3 regions of the Streptomyces sp. NBC_00096 genome follow, and region 2 is predicted to be linked to each of the others. Evidence: riboswitches for the same ligand, from Rfam matches in the RefSeq annotation. Region 2 holds a riboswitch; each other region holds the start of a gene.
The links. A riboswitch is a leader RNA that binds a small molecule or an ion and turns the genes downstream of it on or off. The one in region 2 is predicted to bind cyclic di-AMP.

Region 1 (6,437 bases), 3.5 Mb from region 2:
CTCTCCGTCATGGAGGACGAGCGGGTGGTGGACAACGCCCGCACGATGGGCGACCTGCTGCGGGGGCGGCTCGCCGCACTCGTGGGCGAGTACGAACTGCTCCACGAGGTACGGGGACGCGGGCTGATGATCGGCATCGAGTTCGGCCGGCCGTCCTCGCTGGGGCTGCGGAGCCGGTGGACCATGCTGCAGGCGGCCCGCAAGGGACTGTTCGCGCAGATGGTCGTGGTGCCGCTGCTGCAGAAGCACCGGATCCTCACGCAGGTTTCCGGGGACCACCTGGAGGTGATCAAACTGATCCCGCCGCTCATCGTGGACGAGGCGGACGTGGACCGGTTCGTCGGGGCCTTCCGCGAGGTCATGGACGAGGCGCACGGAGGCGGTGCGCTGATGTGGGACTTCGGCAGGACGCTGGTGAGGCAGGCAGTCGCCAACGGCTGAGCCGGCGGCGGGGGCGCCGCCCGCGCGGGCGGGCGGCGCCGGGCGGACGGCCCGCCTCGCGGGTGGTCAGTCCAGCAGCCGGTCGCGGAGCCGGCCGAGGGTCGCGGGCGTGAGCCCGAGACCCTCGGCGAGGTAGCGCTCCACGCCGCCCCACTCCTCGTCGATCGTCGCGAAGGCCGTGGTCAGGTACGGGGCGCGGGCGTCGAAGAGCGGGGCGAGCAGCTCCATCGCCTCGGGGTGGCGGGCCTCGGGGGTCCCGCTGCCCCGCCGGACCCGGTAGCGGTTGTGCGGAGCGTTCGACTCCAGGTAGTCCGCGACGATCGCCTCGCGCTCGACGCCCAGCGCGAGCAGGGTGACGGCGATCGACAGGCCGGCCCGGTCCTTGCCGGCGGCGCAGTGCATGAGGGCCGGGACGCTGTCCTCGGCGAGCGCGTGCACGACCCGGCCGTGCTCGGCGGTACGGGTCCTGATCATCTCCCGGTACGAACGGGACATCCGTGCGGCGGCCCGGCCCTCGCCGAGGAGTTCGCGGAGCTGGGCCAGGTCCCCCTCCCGGACCATCTTCCAGAACTCCCCGCCGGCCGCCGGATCCGACAGCGGAATGCCGACGTTGCGCACGCCGGGCAGTTCCACGTCCGGACCCTCCAGCGCCTTGTCGGCGTCGTTGCGGAAGTCGAAGACGGTGTGCAGGCCGAGCGAGCCGAGGAACTCCGCGTCGGTTTCGGTGGCATGCGCCAGATGTCCGCTTCGAAACAGTCGTCCCGACTTGACCCTCCGGCCGTCCACGGTCGGCAGGCCGCCCACGTCGCGGAAGTTGCGTACACCGGTCAGTACCGGCTCCGTGTGCGGGCTCTGGGGTATCGGCTGGGTCACAGGGGCTCCTCCGTGTCGTCCGTGTCGTCATCGTCGCGCGGCCGTCGGGCCGTCGTCGCCCGCGCGGTCCGGTGCGTGTCCGAATTGCACTGCTTGCAGCCAACTTGCCATAGCGAGAGGCGAGATCGGACACCTCCCCGTGAGCCAGATCATACGGTGACCGTGAGTGCCTGATCGTGAATGCAGAATTGCCTTGCCGGAGCGGTTGTTGGGCGCTCGGAATGGACGGAGGGTGACCGGAATTCCGGCGGCCCGTCATCTGCAAGATTCTGTTGGGGAATTCATGACTTGTTCCGCGCGGCCGGACTGGATTACGTTCGCGATCGATCCGGACGGACCGCCTAATCCTGCCGCCGACCGGAAACCGCACCCGACTATTCACGCGCGCGGCAGGAGCGGGGGAACCAGGTAAGCCGCTGTTCCGGATCTCCTTCGGGATCTTTGCAACCGGACAGCTTGGGGTGAAGCCGTTCATCTGCCGTTCACCGGCGGATGGGCGGCCGGACATCTCCAGTCCGAACCCGACAGCTCACCTCGCAGGCGTCGGAGAGGAATCCGCCATGCCCGCAACGGGTAAGCACCGCCGTCCCAAGTCCAGCTCGATATCGCGCGGTTTCGCCGTCGCCGGCACCGGTGGCGCGGCCCTCGCACTGCCGCTGCTCGGAGCCACCGGCGCCCATGCCGCCGCCGCCCCGGCCGCCGCGCCCGCCGCCGCTCCGGTCCAGGCCCCGCAGGTCCCGGCCGCGCTCCAGGCCGCGCCCGCCCCCGCGCAGAGCGCCCCCGCCGTCTACACCGTGGTGCCGGGCGACTACCTCTCGAAGATCGCCGAGCGTCAGCACCTCACCGGTGGCTGGCAGCGGCTCTACGAGGCCAACCGCGAGGCCGTCGGCACCGACCCGTCGCTGATCCACCCGGGCCTCAAGCTGACGCTCGGCGCGAAGGGGGCGGCACCGGCCGCCGAGTCCGCACCGGCCGAAACGCCGGAACCGGCCGGGAAGTCCGCTTCCTCCGCTTCTGACGACTCGGATAATTCGGGTGATTCAGGTGATTCGGCGGGTTCTGCCGATTCCGCCGATTCCGCCAACTCCTCCGACGAGGGCTCCTCCGGCGAGTCCGCGGCCCCGGTCGCGCCCGCCCCCAAGCCGGCCGAGCCCGCCGAGCGGCAGGCCACCTCCGGCGGCTTCGTCGCCCCGGTCAGCGGCGGCACGTCCACCGCGTACCGCACCGCCGGCGCCATGTGGTCCAGCGGCTACCACACGGGTGTTGACTTCATCGCGAGCACCGGCACCACCGTCAAGGCGGTAGGCGCCGGCACCGTGGTCTCCGCCGGATGGGGCGGCGCGTACGGCAACGAGGTCGTCATCCGGCACGCCGACGGCAAGTACAGCCAGTACGGCCACCTCTCCCAGCTGTCCGTCTCGACGGGCCAGAGCGTCACCGCCGGGCAGCGCATCGGCCTCTCGGGCGCCACCGGCAACGTGACCGGACCGCACCTGCACTTCGAGATCCGCACGGGCCCCTCGTACGGCTCGGACATCGACCCGCTGGCGTACCTCCGGTCCAAGGGCGTCAGCATCTGAGACACCGCCGGACGCGCGGGTGGGACCGCGCGTCCGGCAGGGCGTGGACGCCCGGAGCGCCGTCTTCATCGGCGCCGCCGGGGGTTCGCGGCGCGTGGGCCGGGACCGGAGGGGGGTCACGGCCCACGCGCCTGTTATTCCTCATCCGGCGGGTGGTGAAGATCACGGTCAGTAAGTCCCTGGCTACGGTCGCGTAGGTCATGATCAGGGGTGAAGGATGGGCTCCCGTGGCAGCGACGACGACATCCAAGACCAAGACCATTGGCTCGTACGCGGCGATCGGGGACAGTTTCACCGAGGGCGTGGGGGACCCGGGACCCGGGGACACGTTCCTCGGCTGGGCGGACCGGCTGGCCGTCCTCCTGGCCGATCAATGCGAGGAGCACGAAGACCCCGGCGAGTTCCGCTACGCGAACCTGGCCGTACGGGGCCGCCTGCTGGACCAGATCGTGGCCGAGCAGGTCCCGCGGGCCAAGGAGCTCGCCCCCGACCTGGTGACCTTCTGCGCGGGCGGCAACGACATCATCCGGCCGGGCAGCGACCCGGACGACGTGGCCGAACGGTACGAGGCGGCCGTGCGCGACCTCACCGGATCGGTCGGCCTGGTCGTGATCACGACCGGCTTCGACACGCGCGACGTGCCGGTCCTCAAGCACCTCCGGGGCAAGATCGCGACCTTCAGCGCGCACGTCCGCTCCATCGCCGACCGGTACGACTGCCCGGTGCTCGACCTCTGGTCGCTGAAGTCCGTACAGGACCGGCGGGCCTGGGACGACGACCGGCTGCACCTCTCGCCCGAGGGGCACACGCGGGTCGCCCTGCGGGCGGCCCAGGTGCTCGGCCTGGACACACCGGCCGATCCGGACCAGCCGTGGCCGCCGATGCGGCCGCGCGGCTCGGTGGACGTCACCCGGGACAACATCCAGTGGGCGCGGGAGTACCTGGTGCCGTGGATCGGGCGGCGGCTGCGCGGGGAGTCCTCGGGGGACCACGTGGAGGCCAAGCGGCCGGACCTGCTGCCGCTGTAGGACCCCGCCGGGGAGCCGTACAGGGGCAGGTGGGGGCGGGTGGGGCGGGGCTCGGGGCGCCTTCGGGGGCGCGGAGCGGAATCCTTGGGGAGTGCCATGCGTTGGGATGGTGGTAACCATGAGAACGCCCTGCCCGCATCCCCCCACACAGGAGGCGCCTTGACCGGCTCCCGTCCCTTGCGTCCACGGCTGCGCGCGCTGCGGCCCGAAGCCTTCGGCGCGGACCCGTCCGGTGCCCGGCTGGAGCGGATCCGGCGCTCGCCGAACTTCGCCGACGGAGTGTTCCAGAACCCGATCGGCACCCGGACCAGGCCCTCCGGGTCGATGGCGGAGTTCGCCAAGATCTACTTCCACAAGGAGCAGCGGCTGCGGCGCAGCCCCGGTGCGCCCATCCCGGTGTACCCGACGACGCTCGCCGAGCTGGCGAAGCCCCCGGCCGGCGGTCTGCGCCTGACCTGGATGGGCCACTCCAGCGTGCTCGCCGAGATCGACGGGCGCCGGGTGCTCTTCGACCCGGTCTGGGGCGAGCGGTGCTCCCCCTTCCCCTTCGCCGGCCCCAAGCGGCTGCACCCGGTACCGGTCCCGCTGGCCTCGCTGGGCGAGGTCGACGTCGTGGTGATCTCGCACGACCACTACGACCACCTGGACCTGCCGACGATCAAGGCCCTGGCCGGCACGGACACCGTCTTCGCCGTGCCGCTGGGCGTCGGCGCGCACCTGGAGCGCTGGGGGATCCCGGCGGACCGGCTGCGCGAGCTCGACTGGAACGAGAGCACCAAGGTCGCCGGGCTCTCCCTCACCGCCACCCCGGCCCAGCACTTCTGCGGGCGCGGACTGCGCAACCAGCAGTTCACCCTGTGGGCGTCCTGGGTCGTCGCGGGGGACGAGCACCGGATCTACCACAGCGGGGACACCGGCTACTTCCCCGGCTTCAAGGAGATCGGCGCCGCCCACGGCCCGTTCGACGCCACGATGATCCAGATCGGGGCGTACTCCGAGTTCTGGACCGACATCCACATGACGCCCGAGGAGGGCATGCGCGCCCACCTCGACCTCCAGGGCGGCACCCCGCACGGCACGATGCTCCCGATCCACTGGGGCACCTTCAACCTGGCCCCGCACCCGTGGGACGAGCCGGGCGAGGGCACGGTGGCCGCGGCGGAGCGTGCCGGGGCCGCCATCGCGCTCCCGGTACCGGGACAGCCCTTCGAGCCGGGCGCGCCGGACGCACCGAGCGAGCCCTGGTGGAGGCCGTTCGTGGCCGCGGGCCCGCCCGCGCCCGTCACCGGGTCCCGGCCCGCCGCCGCGCCCGGCCGGCCGGCCGCGGTGACCCGCGAGGAGCCGGAGGCGGTGGGCTCCTAGGCCGTCGCCTCGTCGCCTCGTCGCCCCGTCTCGTCGTCCCTGTCCTCCCGTCCCGCCGTTCCCCTTCCGGGGCCGGTGGGGCGGGAGGGGCGCATGGCGCGGGCGGGGGTGGCGGGAGGCGGCGGGCGCCCGCGGGTGCCGGGGAGTGTGCGCTCCCGGCGTATTCGGGCTGTCGTACGAGCGCTCCATCGGGAGCGGGAAGCACCCGGGCGAAGTTCCCCAACTGGCCGCCCCGGGACGGAGCGTGCGGTCTAGCGTGGGTATCCGGTGATCAACACCGGGTCCCGGGACGCCCGGGGTCCGGGCCCCACTGACCGAGGACGCAGATGTCCGGACTCCGCGCCGCCCGCCACTCCCCGTCGAGACATGCCGCCACCGGTCCCGGTCGGCAGATACGGCCTCAGCTGATCCGTGCCGCCCTGCTGCCCACGCTCGCCGCCGGGCTCAGCGGCGCCGCCGCGGTGATCTTCACGCTCCAGCTCGGCGGGGGCGCGGGCGCCCGGGACGACCGGCTGTGGCCCGTGCTCTCCGGCTGCGCCCTGCTCTTCGCCGCCGCGTTCGCCGCCGCCCTGCTCGGGGCCCAGCGCGCCGCCAAGACCGTCCGCGACCGCTGCGAGGCACTGCGCCGCTCCAGCGTCCGCGGCCGCCAGGAGCTGCGCACCACCGCCGACCGGCTGGAGCGCGGCGAGCCGACCGCCCGGCCGCTGCGCGGCGGACCGGCCGAGCCGTCCTTCGGTTCGGGGACGGCGGGCGTGGACGAGTTCTGGCTGCTCTCCCAGGAACTGCGCGGCGCCCGCGAGCAGGCCCACGCGACCCTGGTCCGCCTCGGCGGCCCCGTCACGCCCTCCGACAGCGACCGCAAGGTCGAGGTCTTCGTCAACCTCGCACGCCGCCTGCAGTCCCTCGTCCACCGCGAGATCTCGCTGCTGGACGACCTGGAGGACACGGTCGAGGACCCGGACCTGCTCAAGGAGCTCTTCCACGTCGACCACCTCGCCACCCGGATCCGCCGCCACGCCGAGAACCTCGCGGTCCTCGGCGGCGCCGCCTCGCGCCGCCAGTGGACCCGGCCCATCGACCTGAGCGAGGTGCTGCGCTCCTCGGTCGCGGAGGTCGAGCAGTACACCCGGGTCAAGGTGGTGCCCCCGGCGGG
Region 2 (6,437 bases):
GATGGAGACGAGCGGGTACGCGGAGACGAGCTCCTCGTAGTACTCGGTCATCTCGGCGGCCGAGCGGGACTGACCCTCGAACTCGTACTTGCCGTCCTTGTAGAACTCGGACGCGGCGACGTCGAGCGCGAGCGCGATGTCCTTGCCCGGGACGTAGCCGGCCTGCTTGATGGCCTCGACGATGAGGTCGAGCGCGGCGCGGTTCGACTCCAGGTTCGGCGCGAAGCCGCCCTCGTCGCCCAGACCGGTCGAGAGGCCCTTGGTGTGCAGGACCTTCTTGAGGGTGTGGTAGACCTCGGCACCCCAGCGAAGGGCCTCGGAGAAGGACTCCGCGCCGATCGGGGCGATCATGAACTCCTGGATGTCGACGTTGGAGTCGGCGTGCGACCCACCGTTGAGGATGTTCATCATCGGAACGGGCAGCAGGTGCGCGTTCGGACCGCCGAGGTAGCGGAAGAGCGGGAGGTCGGAGGCCTCGGACGCGGCGTGCGCGACGGCGAGGGAGACGCCGAGGATGGCGTTGGCGCCGAGGGAGCCCTTGTTCTCGGTGGCGTCCAGGTCGATCATCGCCTGGTCGATCAGGCGCTGCTCGGTGGCGTCGTAACCGACGAGCTCCGGGCCGAGCTGCTCGATGACGGCGAGGACGGCCTTCTCGACACCCTTGCCCATGTAGCGGTTGGGGTCACCGTCACGGAGCTCTACGGCTTCGAACGCTCCGGTGGAGGCGCCGGACGGGACTGCAGCACGGCCGGTGCTGCCATCGTCGAGGCCCACCTCGACCTCGACCGTGGGGTTGCCTCGGGAGTCCAGGATTTCCCGGGCTACGACGACGTCGATGGACGGCACGAGCATCTCCTTCTGGGATGTGACGCTGAGTGTGCGGTGGCATGTCGGGCCGTGGGATGGCCTTGCCGCTTAGAGCCTAACCGGCTCCGGGCACTCGGCCAGCCGACCGCCCGGGTCCTGGGACGAAAAAGGGTCTGAATGCCCCCCTTACAGGACATAGGGCCCTTGATCATCAGTACCTGCGGATGATCCGTCAGCCCGGACGCCCGGGCACGCAGCACCGCCCGGCGCGCAGGGTGTTGCGCGCCGGGCGGTGGAATTACTGCGTGTCGCGGAAAGCCCTACGACTGTTGCGCCAGACTTCAGCTGAGCTTCAGCTTCTGACCCGGGAAGATCAGGTCGGCGTCCGACACGATGTCCTTGTTGAGCTCGAAGAGCTTCTCCCAGCCGCCGGCGACGTGGTTCGCCTCGGCGATGACGCCCAGGTTGTCGCCGGACTTGACCTCGTAGGAGCCGTTGCCGGTCTTCGGGGCCTCGGTCTTCGGGGCCTCGGTCTTCGGAGCGGCCGCCGGACGCTCGGAGCGGGTGGTCGGGGCCTCGGAGCGCTTGGTCTCCTTCTTCGGCTCGGCCTTCTTCTCCTGCTTCTTCGGCTCGGCCTTCGGCTTGGCGGGGGTCTCCGCCGCACCGCCGCCGTTGTAGGAGGCGTTGGACAGGCCGACGCCACAGGACGGCCAGGCGCCCTTGCCCTGGCCCTTGAGGACCTTCTCGGCGATCGCTATCTGCTGCGACTTGGAAGCCTGGCTGGCCTGCGCGGCATACGACTTGCCGCCGTACGCGGCCCACGTGGAGGACGAGAACTGCAGGCCGCCGTAGTAGCCGTTGCCCGTGTTGATGGCCCAGTTGCCGCCGGACTCGCACGAGGCGACGCGGTCCCACTCGGAAGTGGTCGCGGCGGAAGCGGTGCCCGCGGCCATCAGCGGCGCCGCCACGGCGACACCGGCGACACCGGCGAGCGTGACGATGCGGACGGCCCTGGAGCCGCGACGGTGCTTGCCCTTGCCGGAAAGCAGCATGGAGTTCTCCTCACCGACGCCTGCGAGGTGAGCTGTCGGGTTCGGGCGAGTGAGTGCCCGGACAAGCGACCTAGCGCTTGGCTTAACCCCAAGCCGGTTCCGTGACCGTCTCTCAACGGCCGGTTCCGGCGCCTACCTTGGTTCCCCCGCTCCTGCCTTCGGCGCTTGACGCGACGAGTGTTCCCTCCGTCCGCCGGCAGGATTCGGCGATGCGGTCGAAGGAGCCCGCGGTGGCGAGCGATTCAGAAGGTAGACAGGTCTCCCCCCGATGTTCAACGAGGGCCATCGGGGGAAAACGTGCCTACTTGCGCTTCCCGGAGGGGCGTTTGCGCAGGTGAGGGCGGGGTTTGCGGAACCCTCCGGGCCGGACACGCCAGTTGACCTGAAGAGACACATGTCTCACTTACAGAAAACGGACAATCAGCTGCTTCCGGGCGCCTGAAGTGCCGCTATTAGTGCGATAGATCCAGGTTCTGACCGGGCTTGATCAGGTTCGCGTCCTCGCCGATGACCTGCTCATTGGCTGCGTAGAGCGCGTTCCAGCCGCCCTTCACTCCGTTGGCGTCCGCGATCGTGGCCAGGCTGTCGCCCACCTTCACGGTGTACTGAGGGTCCGACGCGGCGTCAGCCGGGGCCGTCTCCTCAACGGCGGCCGGGCCGCGGTGCTTACCGCCGCCCTCGCTCGCACCGGCTGCCGGGGCGGCCGGATCGGTGGTGGCGCCGGGCGCCGCCGGATCGGCCGGGGCGGTGGACTGACCGGGCTGCGCGGACTCCGACGGGGCGCTCGGAACAGTCGGGTTCGCCGGATTCGTCGGATTCGCCGGGTCGGACGGGGTCACCGGAACCGACGGGTCCACGGGGGTTACGGGAACCACGGGCGCGGTCGGGTCCGTGGACGGCGCCGTCGGAACGGTGGGGTCCGCCGGGGTCGTGGGAGCCGTCGGGTCCCCCGGGAGCCCGGGAGGGGCCGTCGGGAGGTCCGGCGGGGGCATGACGGGCAGTCCGCTGGGCGGGCCGATCGGATAGTCGGGCAGCAGGGAGGACGGCGAGGGCCCGGGAGCGGGAGCAGTCGGGGCCCCGAAGTCCGTGGACGGCGCGCCCGAGCCGAGGTAGGGCACGGAGTCGTCCGGGCGGGACGGGGTGGGGGTGATGGATTCGGAACCGCGGGGCAGGCCCGGGTCCACCTCGGCGGCGGGCGCCTGCTGCGTCAGCCCCGCCGACGCTCCGCACAGCGGCCAGGCCTGGGGGCCCTGGGAGGCCAGGACCCGCTCGGCCACGGCGATCTGCTGGGAGCGGCTGGCGAGGTCGGCGCGCTCGGCGAAGTCGAGCCCGCCGGCGTTCTTCCACTGCTCCTGGCTGAACTGCAGCCCGCCGTAGGAGCCGCTGCCGAAGTTGGCGCTCCAGGTTCCGCCGCTCTCGCACTCGGCGACCTTGTCCCATGTGGAGGTCTCCGCGGCGTTCGCGCCCGTGGCGGCGAGCAGCGGCAGGGCCAGCGCGGAGCCTGCGACTCCGGCGGTGACGACAAGTGCGGGCACTTGTCGGGGTCGTCTGTGGCGGCCGTTCCCGGAACGCATGAGGGTGCACCTTTCGCATAACGGCGGGGTAACGGCAGAACCTAGCGGCCTTCGAACGCCTGTCACAAGTTTGGGCGGCAACTGGCTTCCAGTCCGCCTGGTTTCACCTGTTTTGGGGCGTGAAATGGACCGGAAGCGTGCGCAGCCCCCGCATGATGAGCCCGCCGCGCCAGCGCAGCTCCTCCGGCGCCACGGCCAGTTGCAGATCGGGCAGCCGCGTCAGCAGGGTCGCGAGCGCCGTCTGCCCTTCGAGCCGGGCGAGCGGGGCACCCAGGCAGTAGTGGATGCCGTGCCCGTATCCGAGGTGCTGGTTGTCGGTCCGCGAGAGGTCCAGGGTGTCCGGGTCGGCGAACCGCTCGGGGTCCCGGTCGGCGGCCGCGAGGACCACCAGCACCGGATCGCCCGCCGCGATCCGCTGACCGCCCAGGGTCACGGGCTCGGTGGCGAACCGCCAGGTGGCCAGCTCCACGGGGCCGTCGTAGCGGAGCAGCTCCTCCACGCCGGTGGCCAGCAGCCCGCTCTCGCCGGCCGCGAGGGAGAGCTGGAGGCGCTCGCGCTGCTCCGGGTTCATGAAGAGGGAGTGGACGCCGTTGCCGATCAGATTGACCGTGGTCTCGAAACCGGCGAAGAGCAGGATGAAGGCCATCGCGGTGGCCTCGGCCTCCGTCAGGTGGTCCCCGTGGTCGCTGGCCCGGATCAGATCGGAGATCAGGTCGTCGCCGAGGTCGTCGCGCTTGCGGTGGATGAGCTCGCCGAGGTAGGTCCGCATCTGCTTGACCGACCGGGCCACTCCGCCGCGGGGGCCGCCGCCGTGCCGGATCATCATTCCCGCCCAGTCGCGGAAGTCGTCCTGGTCCTCGCGCGGTACGCCGAGCATCTCGCAGATGGCGTAGATGGGGAGCGGAAAGGCGAACTCGTGGATGAGGTCCGCCTCCCCCTTCTCACAGAAGCCGTCGATGAGGTGGTCGGTCAGCTCCTGCACCCTCGGGGTGAACTCGGCGACCCGGCGCGGGGTGAACGCCTTCGACACCAGCCGCCGCAGCCGGGTGTGGTCCGGCGGGTCGATGTTGAGCAGGTGCGTCATCAGCTCCGCCTTGCGCTCCCCCGGGATCCCGGTCCTGCCCTTGGCGTGCGCCGACCCCTCGTGGTGGGCCGGGTTCTTGCTGAGCCGCTGGTCGGCGAGGGCCTGGCGGGCATCGGCGTACCGGGTGACCAGCCAGGCCTCGACCCCGCTGGGGAGCCGGGTGCGGTGCACGGGCGAGTGCTCGCGCAGCCAGGCGTACGCCGGGTACGGGTCGGTCGCGAACTCCCAGTCGAACAGGGTCGGGCCGGATCCGTCGGCCGGAGGGCCGGCGGCGGACCCGTCCACGGAGTGGGCGGCGGCGGGCTCTTCTGGGGCTGCGGGGGTCTGCTCAGGCACCTGGAGACCGTATCCCGCCCGGCAGCCACCGCCCCGAATAGGGTGTTTGTCGCGGCTGTCCGTAGATCCGCCATCGCTTGACCTCACGTTCCCCGGCATTCCTACTTTCGGTTTTGTGGATGTGAGGATCTTGAAAAGCAGCTTCGAGGTGGTGGAGAGACGGGCCGAGCACGCGGTCAAGTTCTTCTACTCCCACCTCTTCTGGCACAACCCCGGAGTCCGTGAGCTCTTCCCGGCCTCCTTCGAAGACATGGAGCGGCAGCGGGACCGGCTCTTCGCCGCGCTCACCCATGTGATCGCCCACCTGGAGAACGACACGCTCGTCCCCTATCTACGCGACCTCGGCCGCGACCACCGGAAGTTCCTGGCGGGCCCCGAGCACTACGCGGCCGTGGGCACCAGCCTGATCGCGGCGCTCGCCGAGGCCTCCGGGTCCGCCTGGCACCCTCAGACGGAAAAGGCCTGGTCAGAGGCGTACCAGTTCATCGCCGACACGATGATGGCCGGAGCCCGCGCCAGCGAGGACCCGCCCTGGTGGGACGCGGAAGTCGTACGACACCTGCTGTACGGGCAGGACATCGCCGTCCTCACCCTCCGCCCGCACGCCCCCTTCCCCCATGTCCCGGGCCAGTACGCGAGCGTGAGCAGCGGCCGGGTCCCGACGACCTGGCGCACGTACTCCCTGGGGAACGCGCCCCGCCCCGACGGGACGGTCGACCTCCACGTCAGCCGGATCGAGGGCGGCCGGCTCAGCACCTCCCTGGTCCGCGAAGCGCTGCCCGGGGACGTGCTCAGGCTCGGGGCGGCCGGCGGGCAGCTGACGTTCCGCCGCGAGGACCGCCCGGTCAGCTTCATAGCCGCCGGCACCGGATGGGCCCCGATCCGCGCCATGCTGGAGGAGCTGGCGGACCGCCCTCCCGATCAGGACGTACGCCTCTTCGTGGTCGCGCGGGACGCCGCCCACCTCTACGACCGCCCGCTCATCGACCAGTGCGCGGCCGCCTTCGGCTGGCTGAGCGTCACCTACATCACCCCCGCCCCCGGGCAGCACCGCAACGAGGCCACCGGCCGGCTGGCCACCGCGCTCAGCAACCGCGGGCTCTGGCCCGACCAGGACGTCTACCTCAGCGGTCCGCCGCAGTTCATCGAGGAGACCGCGTACCTCCTGGAGGGGCTCGGCGCGCGGCCCGACCGGATCTTCTACGACTCCGTACCCGTCAGCGGCCAGGGCCAGGGCCAGGGCCAGGGGAACCGGCCGATGGGCTTCGGCGAGTGGTTCCTGAACCGCCCCGACCCGCACTGGCACAACCCGTCGGGCCGCGCGCCCCGGGAGTACTGAACGGCGGACCCCTCTTCCGCCGCGCCCGGGGGCTACTCGCCGACGCCCTCGGCGCCGCGGATCGCGTCCCGGTAGACCCGGGCCGCCGCGCGCAGCGCGGTCTCGGGGTCGGTGCCCGCCGCCTCGGCGCGCGCCGCCAGCTCCAGCAGCTCGTACCCGACGCCCTCGCCGCGCGGGAGCTCCACGGCCATCCCGCCCGCCCTGACCCGGCCGGCGAGTTTGGCCGCGAGCGCGAGAGCGGGCTG
Region 3 (6,437 bases), 2.7 Mb from region 2:
ACCTCGGCGGCGAAGCGGCGGATGCCGCGTTCCCGGGCCACCGCGCCGATGTGTTCGAGCAGGGCCGAGGCGACCCCGCGCCCCTGGTGGGCGTCCTGGACCAGGAAGGCGACCTCGGCCTCGTCGGAGGGGCCGGTGGCGGAGCGCCCGTCGGCGCCGATCCGGTCGAAGCGGACGGTGGCGATGAACTCGCCGCCGATCGTCGCGGCGAGGCCGACCCGGTCCACGTAGTCGTGGTGCGTGAAGCGGTGCACGTCACGGTCGGAGAGCCGGGGGTAGGGAGCGAAGAAGCGGTAATACTTGGACTCGTCCGAGACCTGCTCGTAGAAGCTGACCAGCCGGCCCGCGTCGTCGGTGGTGATGGGGCGGATCCGGGCGGTCCCGCCGTCGCGCAGGACGACGTCCGCTTCCCAGTGGTCCGGGTACGAGGGGTCCGGCTCGGTGGTCATGGGGCCACCCTAAGGCTCGATCGGGTCGAGTGGCCCGGGCGCGGCGCATCGGGCAAGCTGACCCGAATCAAGGCAAGCTGGGACAGGTCGAACGGCGGCGATTTTCGGGCCCAAGGTCGGTCCGACCATTCCGGACGCCGTGAGAGACTGGTCTAGACAACCGTAAGAACCTGAAGGGCATCACCATGGCAGAGCGCCGCGTCAACGTCGGCTGGGCCGAGGGCCTGCACGCTCGTCCCGCCTCGATCTTCGTCCGCGCGACGACCGCTTCCGGCGTCCCGGTGACCATCGCGAAGGCCGGCGGCGACCCCGTCAACGCCGCCTCCATGCTGGCGGTTCTGGGCCTGGGCGCCCAGGGCGGCGAGGAGATCGTCCTCGCGTCCGACGCCAAGGGTTCCGAGGCCGCGCTGGACCGCCTCGCGAAGCTGGTCGCCGAGGGCCTCGAGGAGCTCCCCGAGACCGTCTGACCCTTCGGGTTCGACCCGCGGGACACTCGCAGTACTTGCACGGCGGAGCCCGTTGCCCCCGACCACGGCCGGAGGCGACGGGCTCCGTCGCGTCTCGGCCCCTGGAGCCGGGCCTCAGCCTCTGGAGCCGGGCCTCAGCCGTGAAGCCGGGCCTCAGCCATGAAGCCGGGCCTCAGCCCTGGAAGCGCACCCCGGCCCTGGACCAGGACACACGGGCACGCGGGCACGCGGGCACACGGGCACGCGGGCACGCGGGCCGGAAACGCCCGCATCGAATTCCGGCGGACCCAATTCGGCCGGAACGACGCACGGGCACGAATTGCCCGGCCACGGACGACCGACCCGATCCCCACCGAAAAATCCCGGCCAAAATCCCGGCCGAAAAGCAACCGAAAAGCCCGGCCGAATCACCTCGGGCCGACCCCGATATCCCACCTTTGTATACGGGGTTTGTTAATGCGGAGCGCTTGCCGTGTTTACGGCAGGTTGCAAAGTCCTCACCCGCATCCGGTGCGCCCCCGCCGCCCGGTCCACGTGGGCCGCGGTCAGCGCCCGGGCCCGCTCGGCGTCGCCCCGGGCCACCGCGTCCACGATCGCGCCGTGCTCCGCCCAGGACTCCACGGGCCGCACCGGCGCCTCCACCACGTACATCCAGGCCACCTTGTGGCGCATCTGGGTGAGCAGGGCGATCAGCCCGGGGCTGCCCGAGGACTGCGCGAGCGTCTCGTGGAACCAGCCGCCCAGGGAGCGCAGGTCCTCCCCCTGCCCCCTCCTGGCCCGTTCCTGGCCCAGCCTGACCAGGCCCCGCAACACCCTGAGGTGGGCCTCGGTGCGCCGCCGGGCCGCCCGGGCCGCGGCGAGGGGCTCCAGCAGCATCCGCAGCTCCAGGAGGTCGGCGGCCTCCTGCTCGGTCGGCTCGGCCACGCAGGCGCCCGCGTGCCGGCGGGTGGTCACGAACCCCTCGGACTCCAGCGTGCGCAGCGCCTCGCGCACCGGAACGCGCGAGACTCCGTACCGGCGGGCCAGCACCTCCTCGGTCAGCCGGCCACCGGGTCCGAACACCCCGGAGACGATGTCGTCGCGGATTGCTGTGCATACCGTGTGCGCGGGAATTCGCAAGACCGGACCTCCGCCTTTTTCGTATGGCTGTGCGTGTTGCGACTCTATTGCAACACACGATAATTTCCGAGGACGGCCTGGAATGCGAAACATTCACACAACGCGAAGGCCCCGGCTCGAAGAGAGCCGGGGCCTTCGCGGAAGACGTGCGGTGCGGTGCGTTCGTCAGACGTTGACGCCGTGCGTACGCAGGTACGCGACCGGGTCGATGTCCGAGCCGTAGTCGGGGCCTGTGCGGGCCTCGAAGTGCAGGTGCGGGCCGCTGGAGTTGCCGGTGGAGCCCGACAGGCCGATCTGCTGGCCCGGGGTGACCTGCTGGCCCACGGAGACGCCGAGCTTCGACATGTGGCCGTACTGGGTGTAGGTGCCGTCGGCGTGCTTGATGACGACGTTGTTGCCGTACGCGCCGCCCCAGCCCGCCTCGACCACGGTGCCCAGGCCGACGGCGTGGACGGGGGTGCCCGAGCCGGCGTGGAAGTCGATGCCGGTGTGGCTGCCGGAGGACCACATGCCGCCGCCCGCGTGCCACTGGGTGCTGACGTAGGAGTTGTCGATCGGGGCGACGAAGGTGTTGAGGCGCTTGCGCTCCTCTTCGCGGGCGGCGCGCTCGGCGGCCTCGCGCTCGGCCTTGGCCCGGGCTTCGGCCTTCGACTTGGCCTCGGCGGCCCGCTGCTTGGCGTCGGCCTCGGCCTGCGCCTTGGCGGCGGCGGCCTCGGCGGACCGCTGCTGGGACTGGGCCTGGGCCTCGATCTCGTCCGCGAGTCCGTCGGCCACCACGATGGTGTTGAGGCCGGTGTCCTCGGCGGAATGGGCCTGGTCCGCGGCGAACGCGGGGCCGGCCAGGGAGCTGACGACGCCAGTGGTGGCGAGGGCGGCTATACCGGCGTAGCCGGCGGTCTTGCGGCTCAGACGGCTGGAACCGCGGTGCTTGCCGGAGCCGGCGGGACGACTGCCAAACGCCATGAAGGGGCTGATCCTTTCCTTCCCTCTCGCCTACCGGGTTAGCTGACGGGTTCGGAGCAGGAAGGTCTCCTACGGGCCCCCTCTCGCGAGGCGGTCCGATTCACCCCAGGGACACAAGTGGGTCCCCGGCTCCCCAGGCTCGCGCCTGACGGGGACTCGGCGATCGCTGCCCGGTGCCGCGGACGCGGCGGTTACAACTGACGGACAGCACCGCCGACGCTAGGCGGATCTTCGGACAATCACCAAACAGACACGCCCTTTTGTTGCGTACGCCACACCCCATACGGGCAACCATCGCCCCAAAGGGACAAGTAGAACAAAGGGGGCTCCGGCGGACAAGCCGCCGGAGCCCCCTTGTAGGGCCGGTCAGTTGGGCGACCGGCCTGCGATCAGTTGGTCACCACGGTCACTTCACCGATCCCGAGGGCCCGCACCGACTCCTCGATCTGCGAGGCGTCGCCCACCAGGACCGTGACCAGGCGGTCCACCGGGAAGGCGCTGACGACGGCCGAAGTGGCCTCCACCGTCCCGGTTTCGGCGAGCCGCGCGTACAACTGCGCCTGGTAGTCGTCCGGGAGCTCCTGCTCGACCTGGTCGGCGAGGGTGCCCGCGACGGAGGCGGCCGTCTCGAACTTCAGCGGGGCCACGCCCACCAGGTTCTGCACCGCCACGTCCCGTTCGGCGTCGGTCAGGCCGCCCTCCGCGAGGGTGCGCAGCACCGTCCAGAGGTCCTCCAGCGCCGGGCCGGTGTTCGGGGTGTCCACCGAGCCGCTGATGGCCAGCATCGAGGCGCCCTTGCCGTCCGCGGTGGAGCGCACCACCTGGGCGAAGGCGCGCACGCCGTACGTGTACCCCTTCTCCTCGCGCAGCACCTTGTCCAGGCGGGAGGTCAGGGTGCCGCCCAGGCAGTACGTGCCGAGCACCTGGGGCGCCCAGACCCGGTCGTGCCGGTCCGGCCCGATGCGGCCGATCAGCAGCTGCGTCTGGACCGCGCCGGGCCGGTCCACGATGACCACGCGGCCCGTGTCGTCGGCGGTGATCGGCGGGGCCGGGCGCGGCTCGGTGGTGTCACCGGTCCAGGCGCCCAGGGTGTCGGCCAGGACGGCGTCCAGGTCGATGCCGGTCAGGTCGCCGACGACCACCGCGGTGGCGGTCGCGGGGCGCACGTGGGCCTCGTAGAAGGCGCGTACGGAGGCGGAGTCGATGCGGGCGACCGTCTCCTCGGTGCCCTGGCGCGGGCGGGAGATCCGCAGGGAGGCCGGGAAGAGCTCCTTCGAGAGCTCCTTGGCGGCGCGGCGCTGCGGGTTGGCGCTCTCGTGCGGGATCTCGTCGAGCCGGTTGCGCACCAGGCGGTCGACCTCGGCGTCGCCGAAGGCCGGCGCGCGCAGGGCCTCTGCGACCAGGCCCAGTGCCTTGTGCAGCCGGGAGGCCGGGACCTCCAGGGAGACCCGCAGACCCGGGTGGTCGGCGTGCGCGTCGAGGCTGGCGCCGCAGCGCTCGACCTCGGCGGCGAACTCCTCCGCGGTGTGCTTGTCGGTGCCCTCGGACAGCGCGCGGACCATGATCGTGGCCACGCCGTCGAGGCCTGCGGGCTCCGCGTCCATCGGGGCGGCGAGGTTGATCTCGACCGCCACCACCTGCTGGCCCGGGCGGTGGCAGCGCAGCAGGGTGAGGCCGTTGGCCAGGACCGCGCGCTCGGGGGCCGGGAAGGCCCACGGCTGCGGCTCGCCGGCCTCGGGGCGCGGGTGGAAGGTCATCGTGACGGCTGCGGTGTCGCTCACTGCTCCGCCCCCTCGTTCTCGTCGCTGTTCTCGTCGCCCGCGCCGGTGTCGCCGGGCGCGTCGGCGTCGGTGGACTCGTCGGCCGCGATCGGCTCGTACACGAGCACCGCGCGGTTGTCCGGGCGCAGTCGGGCCGCGGCCACGGCCTGCACCTCCTCGGCGGTGATGTCGAGGACCCGCTGGACGGCGGTCAGCGCCAGCTGCGGGTCGCCGAACAGCACCGCGAAGCGGCACAGTTCGTCCGCGCGGCCGGCCACCGTGCTCAGCCGGTCCAGCCACTCGCGCTCCAGCTGGGCCTGCGCGCGCTCCATCTCCTCGGCCGTCGGGCCCTCGGCGGCGAACCGCGCGAGCTCCTCGTCGACGGCCGCCTCGATGTCGGGCACCTCGACCCCGCTGGAGGTCTTGACGTCCAGCCAGCCCATCGAGGGCGCGCCGGCGAGGCGCAGCATGCCGAAGCCCGCCGCGACGGCGGTCTGGTCGTGGCGCACCAGTCGGTTGTGCAGCCGGCAGGACTCGCCGCCGCCCAGGACGGTCAGCGCCACGTCGGCGGCGTCGCACTCGCGCGTGCCGTCGGGCGGGAGCCGGTAGGCGGCCATCAGCGCGCGGGCCGGAACCTCCTCGACGACCTCCTCGCGCAGCTGCCCGCCCATGATCTCGGGCAGCGAGCCGTCGCGCGGCGGCTGCTTGCCGTCGTGGCCGGGGATGGTGCCGAAGTACTTCTCGACCCAGGCCAGGGTCTTCTCGGGGTCGATGTCGCCGACGACCGAGAGCACCGCGTTGTTGGGCGCGTAGTACGTACGGAAGAACGCGTGCGCGTCCTCCAGGGACGCGGCGTCCAGGTCGGCCATGGAGCCGATCGGCGTGTGGTGGTACGGGTGGCCCTCGGGGTAGGCCAGGGCGGTCAGCTTCTCGAAGGCCGTGCCGTACGGGACGTTGTCGTACCGCTGGCGGCGCTCGTTCTTGACGACGTCGCGCTGGTTCTCCATGGACTCGTCGTCCAGGGCGGCCAGCAGCGAGCCCATCCGGTCCGCCTCCAGCCACAGCGCGAGCTCCAGCTGGTGGGTCGGCATCGTCTCGAAGTAGTTGGTCCGCTCGAAGCTGGTGGTGCCGTTGAGGGAGCCTCCGGCTCCCTGGACCAGCTCGAAGTGCCCGTTGCCGGACACGTTCTGCGAGCCCTGGAACATCAGGTGCTCGAAGAGGTGAGCCAGGCCGGTACGTCCCTTGACTTCGTGGCGCGAGCCGACGTCGTACCAGAGGCAGACCGCGGCGACCGGGGTCAGGTGGTCCTCGGACAGCACCACGCGCAGGCCGTTGGCCAGCCGGTGCTCGGTTGCTGTGAGGCCGCCGGAGCCGGCCTGAGCTGTGGCCGTGTGACCCATGGGCATGTGGTCCCTTCGATCGCGATGCAGAGATTCCTGTCAGACCTGCCACTGTATGCAAGCGTGTCGGCGACCGGAGAAGTTCCCGGCCCAGTCCTGGGTCGGAGTCGGCGTTGTCGGTGCCTCGGGCCACAATGGTGCGCGGCACCCCCTGTCCGAAACCCGGCCCGACCCGGTCCCACCCGCACCACCACCCTCAGTGCCGCCCGCACCACCACACCCAGCACCGCCCGTGTAAGAAGACCAGCCCCCACCCCGTGAGAGCTGAGCTCATCCCGA

Region 1: linked by a shared signal. The riboswitch ahead of OG904_RS02815 (peptidoglycan DD-metalloendopeptidase family protein) and the one ahead of OG904_RS18005 (transglycosylase family protein) in region 2 are both predicted to bind cyclic di-AMP.
Region 3: linked by a shared signal. The riboswitch ahead of OG904_RS05770 (M23 family metallopeptidase) and the one ahead of OG904_RS18005 (transglycosylase family protein) in region 2 are both predicted to bind cyclic di-AMP.

Annotation. Positions count from the first base shown of each region.
Region 1 covers NZ_CP108221.1:615,554-621,990, reverse strand. The annotation lists gene OG904_RS02825 (aspartate aminotransferase family protein) at 1-441, shown strand, start outside; gene OG904_RS02820 (tyrosine-protein phosphatase) at 508-1,314, opposite strand; cyclic di-AMP (ydaO/yuaA leader) riboswitch at 1,676-1,870, shown strand; gene OG904_RS02815 (peptidoglycan DD-metalloendopeptidase family protein) at 1,875-2,894, shown strand; gene OG904_RS02810 (SGNH/GDSL hydrolase family protein) at 3,095-3,922, shown strand; gene OG904_RS02805 (MBL fold metallo-hydrolase) at 4,082-5,284, shown strand; gene OG904_RS02800 (ATP-binding protein) at 5,611-6,437, shown strand, end outside.
Region 2 covers NZ_CP108221.1:4,086,166-4,092,602, reverse strand. The annotation lists gene eno (phosphopyruvate hydratase) at 1-852, opposite strand, end outside; gene OG904_RS18005 (transglycosylase family protein) at 1,149-1,859, opposite strand; cyclic di-AMP (ydaO/yuaA leader) riboswitch at 1,862-2,033, opposite strand; gene OG904_RS18000 (transglycosylase family protein) at 2,312-3,394, opposite strand; gene OG904_RS17995 (cytochrome P450) at 3,537-4,802, opposite strand; gene OG904_RS17990 (globin domain-containing protein) at 4,975-6,192, shown strand; gene OG904_RS17985 (nucleoside triphosphate pyrophosphohydrolase) at 6,225-6,437, opposite strand, start outside.
Region 3 covers NZ_CP108221.1:1,371,686-1,378,122, forward strand. The annotation lists gene OG904_RS05755 (GNAT family N-acetyltransferase) at 1-449, opposite strand, end outside; gene OG904_RS05760 (HPr family phosphocarrier protein) at 635-916, shown strand; gene OG904_RS05765 (GntR family transcriptional regulator) at 1,370-2,035, opposite strand; gene OG904_RS05770 (M23 family metallopeptidase) at 2,201-2,998, opposite strand; cyclic di-AMP (ydaO/yuaA leader) riboswitch at 3,011-3,170, opposite strand; gene OG904_RS05775 (M16 family metallopeptidase) at 3,388-4,755, opposite strand; gene OG904_RS05780 (M16 family metallopeptidase) at 4,776-6,158, opposite strand.